3 regions of the Streptomyces sp. NPDC002698 genome follow, and region 2 is predicted to be linked to each of the others. Evidence: riboswitches for the same ligand, from Rfam matches in the RefSeq annotation. Region 2 holds a riboswitch; each other region holds the start of a gene.

Region 1 (3,889 bases), on a different contig from region 2:
AGGGGCGCCGGTGCAGGATGGTTTCCGCGCTGCCGCGGGACGGCTCAGTGCTTGCGGCGGCGTCCCTTCCCGTTCCGTGCCGGCGTCCTGTCGGCCGCGGGCTGCGCGGGGACGGGCGTGCCGCCCTCGCGGTCCGCGGCGACCACCAGCGCGGCCAGCGCGGTCGTCACGGGCACCGCGGCGACCAGACCGATCGATCCGACCAGCGTGCGCACGATCTCCTCGGCGACCAGTTCGCTGTTGGCGACGGTGCCCACGCTGCTCTGGGCGATCGAGAAGAGCAGCAGCAGCGGCAGCGCGGCGCCCGCGTAGGCCAGGACGAGCGTGTTGACGACCGACGCGATGTGGTCGCGGCCGATACGGATGCCCGCGCGGTACAGGCCGCGCCAGCCCATCGTCGGGTTCGCCTCGTGCAGTTCCCACACCGCGGACGTCTGCGTCACCGTCACATCGTCCAGGACACCGAGCGAACCGATGATGACGCCGGCCAGCAGCAGGCCGCTCATGTCGATGGACGGGTACAGACCGTGGATCAGGCCGGTGCTGTCGTCGGTGTTGCCGGTCAGTACGGCCCAGTCGATGAAGACCGAGCCGAGGAGTCCGATCAGCACCAGGGAGAGCAGGGTGCCGACCACCGCCACGGACGTCCGGGCCGACAGACCGTGACACATGTAGAGCGCGATCAGCATGATCGCACTGGACCCGACGACGGCCACGAGCAGCGGGTTCGAGCCCTGCAGGATCGCGGGCAGGATGAAGAAGTTCAGGATCACGAAACTGATGGCCAGGGCGACCAGGGCCATGATGCCGCGCATCCGGCCGATCACCACGACGACCACCGCGAAGATCACTGCGAGCAGCGTCAGGGGCAGCTTCCGGTTCGCGTCCGTGACCGAGTACTGGAGGTCCTTGGGGGCGGAGGGTTCGTACGCGACGACGACCTTCTCGCCCTGGTGCAACTGCCGTGACTGATCGGGCTGAACGATCTCGGTGAACGTGCGGCCCTTGTCCTCGCCGGTGTCGATGCGGACGGTCGCCTTCTTGCACTCACCCCCCTTCCCGGACTGAGCGGAGGAACCCCCGGCGGCGGAGGTGCCGCCCGTCGCGGTTCCCGAGGAGGCGTTCACGGACTTGCAGTCCACCTGGCCGATCTTCGTGACCGTCGCCTGCTGGGTCTGCCGGTCGAACCCGACACCGGTGCGCTCGTGGGACGGCGCGCCGCCGGGCCACAGCACCACGAGACCCACCACGACCGCGGCGGCGAAGGGGATCAGTACCGCGGCGATGACCTTGCGCAGCTGCTTGGAGACCGGAGCGGCGGGACCGTGGCTGTGCGAATGCCCGTGACCGGCGCCCGCAGGCTCGTTGTGCCCGCGGCGGGGACCCGGCCCGTGACCGTCGCCCGAACCGTGATGATCACCGCCCGGTCCGTGGCCGTGGCCGTGCTCCTGCTCGTGGCCGTGACCGATAGCGGAGCCATGCCCACGGCCGTCGTCGGAGCCGGAACGGCGCGGTGGCTCGGGCGGGGGGAAGGGGTGCTGTCGGGTCGTCGTCACCGCCCGATCATCGCAAGAACGTCAAGGGCCCTCTGTTCACCGCGCCAAACATGACGCTAGCGTGGGGGCACCTTTGCACACGCGGGAGCTCGGAGCACCGGGCTGAGAGGGCGCTGACCTCCGTCTTCGCGATGTTTCACATGAAACATCGGCGATCGGAAGCCGCTGCGTCGACCGCTGAACCTGTTACCGGGTAATGCCGGCGTAGGGAGTAGGTCTCATGACCGACAAGGATGTACGCACGCCTGCCTCCAGTCGGACGGACGGGGTTTCCCCGCCGTCCCCGAACGGCCAGGACGGGCGGTCCATCGGGTGGCACAAGGCATACGTCGGGGGTACTCGCCCCGATCTGCGGGTGCCGGTTCGCCAGGTGCACCTCACCAACGGACAGTCCGTGACGCTGTACGACACCTCCGGCCCGTACACCGATCCGGCCGTCGACACCGATGTGCGCAGGGGGCTGACGCCGCTGCGTGAGAGCTGGATCATCGCCCGCGGGGACACCGAGGAGTACGCGGGCCGTCCCGTCCGTCCCGAGGACGACGGGATCAAGCACACGTCCCCGCGCGGAGGGCTGCGCAATCTCGACGCGGTCTTCCCCGGCCGGCCGCGTCAGCCGCGCCGGGGGCGGTCCGGGCAGGCGGTGACCCAGCTCGCTTACGCGCGGCGGGGTGAGATCACGCCCGAGATGGAGTTCGTGGCGGTCCGTGAGAACGTCGCCCCCGAGGTCGTACGGGAGGAGATCGCCGCGGGCCGAGCGGTGCTGCCCGTGAACGTCAACCATCCGGAGATCGAGCCGATGATCATCGGTAAGCGGTTCCTGGTGAAGGTCAACGCCAACATCGGTAATTCCGCGGTGACTTCCTCCATCGAGGAGGAGGTCGACAAGATGACCTGGGCGACCCGATGGGGCGCCGACACGGTCATGGACCTGTCCACCGGCCGCAACATCCACACCACGCGTGAATGGGTGCTGCGCAACTCTCCCGTCCCCATCGGCACCGTGCCGCTCTATCAGGCGCTGGAGAAGGTCGACGGCCGTGCCGAGGAACTGACCTGGGAGATCTACAAGGACACCGTCGTCGAGCAGGCCGAGCAGGGCGTGGACTACATGACGGTTCACGCGGGCGTGCGCCTCGCGTACGTGCCGCTCACCGCGAACCGCAAGACCGGCATCGTCTCGCGCGGCGGCTCGATCATGGCCGCCTGGTGCCTCGCGCACCACAAGGAGTCGTTCCTGTACGAGAACTTCGAGGAACTCTGCGAGATCCTCGCCGCGTACGACGTCACCTACTCGCTCGGCGACGGGCTGCGGCCGGGTTCCATCGCGGACGCCAACGACGCGGCGCAATTCGCCGAGTTGAGGACGCTCGGGGAACTCAACAGGGTCGCGAAGCGTTTTCAGGTACAGACGATGATCGAAGGCCCGGGACATGTCCCGATGCACAAGATCAAGGAGAACATCGACCTTCAGCAGGAGATCTGTGATGAAGCTCCGTTCTATACCCTCGGGCCGCTGACGACGGACGTCGCGCCGGCGTACGACCACATCACTTCCGGCATCGGTGCCGCGATGATCGCCTGGTGGGGCACGGCCATGCTCTGCTACGTCACGCCCAAGGAGCACTTGGGCCTGCCCGATCGTGACGACGTCAAGACCGGCGTCATCACCTACAAGATCGCCGCCCACGCAGCCGACCTCGCCAAGGGGCACCCAGGTGCGCAGGAATGGGATGACGCGCTCTCCGACGCCCGCTTCGAGTTCCGGTGGGAGGACCAGTTCAACCTGGCTCTCGACCCGGACACGGCGCGGGAGTTCCACGACCAGACGCTGCCGGCCGAGCCCGCCAAGACGGCCCACTTCTGCTCCATGTGCGGGCCGAAGTTCTGCTCGATGAAGATCAGCCAGAACATCAACGAGCGGTTCGGCGGTGACGTGGCCGACGGCGCCTCCGCCGAGGAGATCTCCGAGGGCATGCTTCAGAAGTCCAGGGAGTTCGCCGAGGCGGGCAACCGCGTGTACCTGCCGCTGGCCGACTGAGCCGGATCACGGGCGCGGTCCGGGGCGGACACCCGGACCGCCGCCCTCGGCACGGTCACGGTGTGCCGTCCTGCGGGTACCAGCGCAGTTCGACGGTGTTGCCGTCCGGGTCCTGGACGTAGACCGAGGTGGCGTTGCCGCGCGCGCCGAAGCGTTTCACGGGCCCTTCGAGCACGGTGAAGGATCCCGACGCGATGACCTGGTCCCAGTCCAGAGGTTCCACGGTGAGGCAGATGTGGTCGACGTTGGACCCGCCGCGGCTACGGGCGGTCAGGTCGATGATGGTTTCCGC
Region 2 (3,889 bases):
TGCTCGGAGGTTCCGTCGGTGAGCAGGTCGACGGCCTGGCCCGGCAGATGTCCCCCCTTCACGAGCACCCAACGGGGACCGAACGCGAGCAGCAGCCCGGCGGCCCGGCGCATGCCCGACTCGTCGTCCACCTTCAACCCGGTGAGCTGGGCGACCTCGTCGAGATTCGGGGTGGCCACGGTCGCCCGCGGCAGCAACCGGGTCCGTACGGCGTCCAGCGCGTCGTCGGCCAGCAGCCGGTCCCCGTGCTTGGAGACGCTCACCGGGTCCACGACGACCGGGACGCCCACGTCGGACAGCAACTCGGCGACCGTGGTGACGAGGCCGGGCGAGGAGAGCATCCCCGTCTTCACGGCCTGGACCCCGATGTCGTCGACCACACTGCGGTACTGGGCGCGTACCGCCTCCTCGGGCAGTTCCCAAGCCCCCTGCACACCCACGGAGTTCTGCGCGGTCACAGCGGTGAGCACGCTCATCCCGTGGGCGCCCAGCGCGAGCATGGTCTTCAAGTCGGCCTGGATTCCCGCGCCTCCGCCGGAATCGGAGCCGGCGATCGTCAGGACGCGGGGCGGGGTGGTCATGGGGTGTTCCTCTCGGGGTACGGCCGCGGGCCCGAAGCCCTGGACCGGCGGAGCGACGGGCAGCCCTCAGACGCGGCGGCGCAGCCGCAGCGGGGCGTAGAGGGCGAGGGCGACCAGGAACGCCACGTAGTACGAGAGATCGGCGCCGTGCAGCGCGTCGGCCACCGGACCGACGTACAGGCTCGTGTCCATGAACGGCACGGCCGCGCCGAAAGCGGCGACGAAGGCCACCAGCGACGGCCATCCAGGGCGCGGACGGGACATCTCGGCGGCGACGTCGACCGGGGCGTCCCCACGCTCCCGCCCCCGGGCGATCCAGTCGACGACGACGATCGCGACGAACCCGGGGATCCAACAGCCCACGAACAACAGCACGTTCTGGAAGCGGGCCGTGGTGTCGGCGGCGTGCATCCACAGCACCAGCGGGAAGCCGAGCGCGGCGGCCAGGGCGGCCGCCAACGGGCGCGGCATCCGCACACCCAGGGTCTGCAGGGCCAGCGAACCGCTGTAGTCGTTCATCGCGTTGCTGCACACCGCCGCGAGCGCCACGGCCAGCAGCCCGAACGCTCCCGCGGCACCGCCGCCCAGCAGCGTGTCCACGCCCGCCGCCGTCTGGTCGGTCAGCACCGACGCGCCCCACAGCCCGAGGACCTGCACGGCGACGAAGGACGCGACGAGCCCGAGCAGGGTGCACCAGAACATCCGAGGGCGGGACGTCGAACGCGGCAGATAGCGGCTGAAGTCACCGGCGTACGGTGCCCAGGACAGCGAGAGGCTCAGCGCGATGGTGCTGGTGAGGACGAACGCGCCGGCGCGGTCGGCGCCCGTCGCGGATCCGGTCGTCGCGGGGTGGACCCCGTCGAGCATCCGCCAGGCGATCACCGCGAAGGCCACGGCGAGCACGAACGTCATGACGATCTGCAGGCGGTGGACGGCCTCGTAGCCGAGGACGCCGAGGGCCCCCTGAGCGGCCATCATGACCAGGACGCCGAGCCAGAACGGCCAGCCGCACAGCCGCGCCAGCGCGTCCCCGCCGAACAGGCCGATCAACGCGTCCCAGGCGATGGAGGACAGCCACTGGAGCATCCCGGGCAGTACCACCGCCCGGCCGAACGCGAGCCGTGCGAGCGGGAGTTGGCCGGTGCCGGTGAGTCCGCCCCAGGTGCTGAGGTAGGCGGTGGGCAGGGCGCCGAGCACGGTCCCGAGGACGACGGCGGCCAGTGCGGTGGTGAAGTCCAGGCCGAGCGCGATCCCGATCGTGCCGGTGAACACACCCGTCATCGTCAGGTTCGGGGCGAACCACACGGTGAACAGGCGCCCGGCACCGCCGTACCGGTTGCTCTCGGGGACCGGCTCGATGCCGCGCCCCTCCACCCGCAGGTCGCCGGGTGCGGCGGGCATCCGTCCGTCGAAGACGGCGGGCCGGCTGTCGGCGGGCAGCCCGCCGGGAACATGCGCCAATGGCATGGAAGACATCCCTCCGCCAGTATGAACTGGTTCAGGTTCGACGGGTGTGATCTCAGCCCTCGGACGGGGCACCCCGTGTCCGGTACGACGGACACACTAACCGCTCCCGAGGACCGAGCGGGAGTGGGTCCCCCGGGCAGAACCCGTGCTCAGCTCCCGTGTACGGGCGGGCGGCGCCACCGCCGGACCCGGCCGGACCGTCCGGGAGTCCTCCGGGGCCCGTGACCCCAGGTCCCCTTCGGAAGCGTCGCTGCGTGGGCTCACTCGCCCGGACCGGTGTCCGCCCGCGCGCGCTCCGGTTCATTCGAACGGCGCGAGCGGGCCCGTTCGCAGCGCGGCGCGTGCCGCGCCTCGGTACTGTCGGAGGTGATCGCCGCTCGCTCTCCGCTCCCGGGTTCCCGGACCCGGTGGCCGGGCGGAAGGAGGCAGGGTGCCGTGACCGTGATCTCCCTGAAGTCCGCGCAGGTGCGGGAAGGTCTCGCTCTCCCGTACGCCGAAGCGGGCTACCCCAGTGGCACGCCGGTCGTCTTCGTGCACGGTCTGGCCGACTCCTGGTGGTCCTTCGAACCCCTCCTGAGGCGCCTTCCCGCGTCCCTGCACGGATACGCGCCCACGCAGCGCGGGCACGGCGATGCCGGTCGGCCCCCGGAGGGCTACACCCCGGACGATTTCGCCGCCGACCTGGTGGACTTCCTCAACGTGGTCGACATCCCCCGGGCCGTCCTGGTCGGGGCGTCCAGCGGCGGCGTACCGGCCCGGATCGTCGCCGGCAGCCATCCCGACCGGATCGCGGGCCTGGTCCTGCTCGGTGTCCCCGGCACCCTCGCTGACAAACCGGCGGTGGCCTCCATGGCCCGCGCCATGGAGGATCTGGCCGATCCCGTGCCCCGCGCGTTCGTCGAGGACTTCCTGGCCGACACGATGACCCGCCCGATCGCCCGGGGGTTCGTCGAGACCATGGTGGAGGAGAACCTCAAGCTCCCCGCCTACGTCTGGAAGGACACGGCCCGCGGTCTCCTCGACGCCGATCTCCGCGCGACCCTCGCCGGCATCCTGGTGCCCACACTCGTCATCTGGGGTGAACAGGACGAGTTCCTGCCCCGAGAGGACCAGCAGACCATCCTGGACGCGGTGCACGGCGCGGAATTCCTCGCCTACCCGGAGACCGGCCACTGCCTCCAGTGGGAACAGCCCGAACGCGTGGTCGCCGACATCGCCGCGTTCGTCACGCGGATCGAGCACCCCGGCACGCGAGCCGGCGGCCGCTGACCTCACCCGGCGGGTGTGCGGAAAGCCATCGGCCCGGGGCCACGCCCAACTGACGCGATCCGTACCGCCGCCGCCCGCCCCTGTGTCGCTGCATGGCATGCTCATGCTCCCCACAGGAAGGGATCACGTGCCATGAGACCGAGCCGACGCTCCCTGCTCGCCGCCACCGCTGTACTGGGCTCCGTTTTCGCCGTCCCCGCGCCCGCCGGCGCCGCCGAAGTCCCCGTCGCGGGCACCTACTTCGTCCAGAGCGCCATCACGGGACTGAACGCGTCCGACAGCGCGGGCGCGGTCGTCCAGCACAACCCCAAGGGAAACGAGGACCGCCAGCAGTGGACCCTGCGCCGGAGCGGTTCCGCCTCCGTACTCGAAAGCACCGACAGCGCGGGCAGTTGTCTGGGCCGCTCGGGCAGCCAGGCCCGAACCGTCGCGTGTACGAGTGCGGATGCCACCTGGGAGGTGACGCCGAGCGGCACCGACCAGTACGCGCTCAAAGCCCCGGGAACGAACAGCTACTTGACCGTCACCGACAAGTCCTCGGGCTCCAACTACCCGGCCCAGCTGGCGATCGG
Region 3 (3,889 bases), on a different contig from region 2:
AGATCCGGTCCACCTCGGCGAGGGCGAGCCGCCACATCGTGTACGGGTCGGGGACAGGCTGATCGAGCATGACGGCTACCTACCGGGACTCCGCACCGTGGGCCGGGCGAAGAGAGCGACGCTACACCGGTTCCCGCCCGGCGGGTACCCGTTTCCCGACGCGGGCGAGGTCAAGATCCGCAAGGTCGGGCCGACTGCCCGCGCCTGAAAACCGGGCAATGGGCTGCCGGACCGTCTCCGGGCCGTGAAAGGGTGGCCAATGGTGACGGGGGACATCGGAGGGTGACAGGTCCCTCGCCCATCCGACCGGGGCGGCCCCAAACGATCTGCGACACTGGTTACGCCATGCCTAAGCCCGGAGAACTCACCTTTGTCGCGCCGCGCGGAGCCAAGAAGCCGCCGCGGCACCTTGCCGATCTCACGCCCGCCGAGCGCAAAGAAGCGGTTGCCGCGATCGGCGAGAAGCCGTTTCGTGCCAAGCAGCTCTCGCAGCACTACTTCGCCCGGTACGCGCACGACCCCGCCGAGTGGACGGACATCCCGGCCGCCTCGCGCGGCAAGCTCCAGGAAGCGCTGCTTCCCGAGCTGATGACGGTCGTGCGGCACCTGTCGACCGACCAGGACACCACCCGCAAGACGCTGTGGCGGCTCTTCGACGGCACGCTCGTCGAGTCCGTGCTGATGCGCTACCCGGACCGGGTGACCATGTGCATCAGCTCGCAGGCGGGCTGCGGGATGAACTGCCCGTTCTGCGCCACCGGGCAGGCCGGCCTCGACCGGAACCTGTCCACCGGCGAGATCGTGCACCAGATCGTCGACGGTATGCGCGCGCTGCGTGACGGCGAGATCCCCGGGGGTCCGGCGCGGCTGAGCAACATCGTCTTCATGGGGATGGGCGAGCCGCTCGCCAACTACAAGCGGGTGGTCGGAGCGATCCGGGCCCTGACCGACCCCGAGCCGGACGGCCTCGGGCTCTCGCAGCGCGGTATCACGGTGTCGACGGTCGGGCTCGTCCCCGCCATCAACCGGTTCGCGGACGAGGGCTTCAAGTGCCGGCTCGCGATCTCCCTGCACGCCCCGGACGACGAGCTGCGCGACACCCTCGTCCCCGTGAACACGCGGTGGCAGGTGCGCGAGGTGCTGGACGCCGGCTGGGGATACGCGGACCGGTCCGGACGGCGCCTGTCCATCGAGTACGCGCTGATCCGCGACATCAACGACCAGGCGTGGCGTGGGGACCGGCTCGGGCGGATGCTCAAGGGCAAGCCCGTACACGTCAACCTCATCCCGCTGAACCCGACCCCGGGCTCGAAGTGGACCGCGTCGCGGCCCGAGGACGAGAAGGCGTTCGTCGAGGCGATCGCGGCCCATGGCGTCACGGTCACCGTCCGGGACACCCGGGGGCAGGAGATCGACGGAGCGTGTGGCCAGCTCGCCGCGACCGAGCGGTAGTCTGAACCGAGTCGGCCCGTACGGTCGTCCGGCATCACCATGGTCGGACCATCCCGTCGTCCGGCATCTTCACCGTCCGACATCTTCATATTCCGACAGGGGAGCGCCACAGCGCTGAGAGTGCGGGACAGACCGCAGACCCTCTGAACCTTGCCCAGGTCATTCTGGGTAGGAAGTTCGGTCGTTACTCAAGCTGTTGCGCCCTGCCCGGGAACCGTCAGAGGTCCCGGGCAGGGCCGCGTCTCTTCCTGGTCACCCAGGAGGAATCAGTGAGCATCACCACCACCGTCAGCAGCGGCAGACGGTTCGCCGTCATGGCCGCCGGGCTCGGTCTCGTCGCGCTGCCCGTGCTGTCCGCGTGCGGCTCGTCCGGCGGCTCCGGCTCGGGCGATCCGAAGACGGTCACGCTCGTCAGCCACGACTCGTGGCTCGTGTCGAAGAGCGTGCTGGCGGACTTCGAGAAGCAGTCCGGCTACAAGGTCCGCGTCCTCAAGGACGGCGACGCCGGGCAGGCCGTGAACAAGGCCGTCCTGACCAAGGACAACCCCCAGGGCGACGTCTTCTTCGGCGTCGACAACACCCTGCTCTCCCGCGCGCTCGACAACGGGCTGTTCCAGCCGTACGAGGCCAAGGGCGCGGACCAGGTCCTGCCGGAGTACCGGACCGACCAGGACAAGCACCGGGTCACGCCCATCGACACCGGCGACATCTGCGTCAACTACGACAAGGCCTGGTTCAGCGAGCACGAGCTGGCGCCGCCGCGGTCCTTCGACGACCTGGTCAAGCCCGCGTACAAGAACCTCCTCGTCACCGAGAACGCCGCCACCTCCTCGCCCGGCCTCGGTTTCCTGCTCGGGTCCGCCGCGCACTACGGCGACAAGGGCTGGGAGGACTACTGGACGAAGCTCAAGGCCAACGGCGTGAAGGTCGTGGACGGCTGGGAGCAGGCGTACAACGAGGAGTTCTCGGGGTCCGCCGGAGGCAAGAAGGCCAAGGCCGACCGGCCGCTCGTCGTCTCGTACGCCTCCTCGCCGCCCGCCGAGGTCATCTACGCCGACCCGAAGCCCGCCACGGCCCCGACCGGCGTCGCGGACGGCACCTGCTTCCGGCAGGTGGAGTACGCGGGTCTGCTCAGCAACGCCGAGAACGCCGAGGGCGGCAAGGCGTTCCTGGACTTCCTGCTCACCAAGGAGTTCCAGGAGGACATGCCGCTCAACATGTTCGTCTACCCGGTCCGTGAGGGCGCGCGGGTGCCCGCGGAGTTCACCCGGTTCGGTCCGCAGGCCAAGGATCCCGAGATCCTGGCGCCCGCGAAGATCGCCGCCGACCGCGACCAGTGGGTCAAGTCGTGGACCTCACTCGTACTGAAGTAACGGAAGCGGACGAGGCCGGCGAGACCGGCCCGGCAGGCAAGCCCGAACCGGCCGGTGGGACCGGCGGGACCGGCCGGGGCGGCGACGCCGGCCCCGCAGCCGAATCCGCGGCCTCGCGCGGCGCGCGTCGGGGGAGCGCGGCGCGGTTCGGGCTGATGGTCCTGCCCGTCGCGTTCTTCGCGGTGTTCTTCGCCTGGCCGGTCGCCGCGATCGTCTCGCGCGGGCTCCACGGGGACGGCGGCTGGGAGCTCGGCCGGATCTGGGACGTGGCGACCCGCTCCGACATCCGGCACGTGCTGTGGTTCACCACCTGGCAGGCGCTCGCCTCGACGGCGCTCACGCTGCTGGTCGCGCTCCCCGGCGCGTACGTCTTCGCGCGCTTCGACTTCCGGGGCAAACAGATGCTCCGGGCCGTGGTGACGGTGCCCTTCGTGCTGCCGACCGTGGTCGTCGGCACGGCGTTCCTCGCGCTGGTCGGCCGGGGAGGGCTGCTCGACGAGCTGTGGGGCGTACGCCTGGACACCACGGTGTGGGCGATCCTGCTGGCGCATGTCTTCTTCAACTACGCCGTCGTCGTCCGGACCGTCGGCGGGCTCTGGTCGCAGCTCGACCCGCGTCAGGAGGAGGCCGCGCGCATGCTCGGGGCCTCGCGTCTCGCGGCCTGGCGCAGGGTGACGCTGCCCGCGCTCGGGCCCGCCGTGGCCGCCGCCGCCCTCATGGTCTTCCTCTTCACCTTCACCTCGTTCGGTGTGGTGCAGATCCTCGGCGGACCCACCTTCTCCACCCTCGAGGTCGAGATCTACCGGCAGACCTCCGAGATCTTCGACCTCACGACGGCGGCGGTGCTCACGATCGTCCAGTTCGTGGCCGTCGGCGCGATCCTCGCCGTGCACGCGGCGACCGTACGCCGACGGGAGACCGCCCTGCGGCTGGTGGCGCCGGCGACGACCGCGCGCCGGCCGCGCGGTGCCGGACAGTGGGCGCTCCTCGCGGGTGTGCTGGTGAGCATCGCGGTCCTGCTCGTGCTGCCGCTCGCCGTCCTCGTCCAGCGCTCCCTCGGCGCC

What was found. Region 2 has a riboswitch for thiamine pyrophosphate ahead of ACFYW9_RS31400 (purine-cytosine permease family protein). Riboswitches for the same ligand answer to the same signal wherever they lie in the genome.
Region 1: linked by a shared signal. The riboswitch ahead of thiC (phosphomethylpyrimidine synthase ThiC) and the one ahead of ACFYW9_RS31400 (purine-cytosine permease family protein) in region 2 are both predicted to bind thiamine pyrophosphate.
Region 3: linked by a shared signal. The riboswitch ahead of ACFYW9_RS12995 (thiamine ABC transporter substrate binding subunit) and the one ahead of ACFYW9_RS31400 (purine-cytosine permease family protein) in region 2 are both predicted to bind thiamine pyrophosphate.

Annotation. Positions count from the first base shown of each region.
Region 1 is NZ_JBIAQM010000036.1:23,754-27,642, forward strand. Features, by position in the region: gene ACFYW9_RS33605 (YibE/F family protein) at 45-1,556, opposite strand; TPP riboswitch at 1,628-1,784, shown strand; gene thiC (phosphomethylpyrimidine synthase ThiC) at 1,777-3,597, shown strand; gene ACFYW9_RS33615 (VOC family protein) at 3,653-3,889, opposite strand, start outside.
Region 2 is NZ_JBIAQM010000031.1:17,487-21,375, forward strand. Features, by position in the region: gene thiD (bifunctional hydroxymethylpyrimidine kinase/phosphomethylpyrimidine kinase) at 1-581, opposite strand, end outside; gene ACFYW9_RS31400 (purine-cytosine permease family protein) at 648-2,048, opposite strand; TPP riboswitch at 2,040-2,134, opposite strand; gene ACFYW9_RS31405 (alpha/beta fold hydrolase) at 2,484-3,317, shown strand; gene ACFYW9_RS31410 (phospholipase) at 3,450-3,889, shown strand, end outside.
Region 3 is NZ_JBIAQM010000007.1:104,036-107,924, reverse strand. Features, by position in the region: gene ACFYW9_RS13005 (hypothetical protein) at 1-70, opposite strand, end outside; gene rlmN (23S rRNA (adenine(2503)-C(2))-methyltransferase RlmN) at 346-1,452, shown strand; TPP riboswitch at 1,540-1,645, shown strand; gene ACFYW9_RS12995 (thiamine ABC transporter substrate binding subunit) at 1,767-2,825, shown strand; gene ACFYW9_RS12990 (ABC transporter permease) at 2,981-3,889, shown strand, end outside.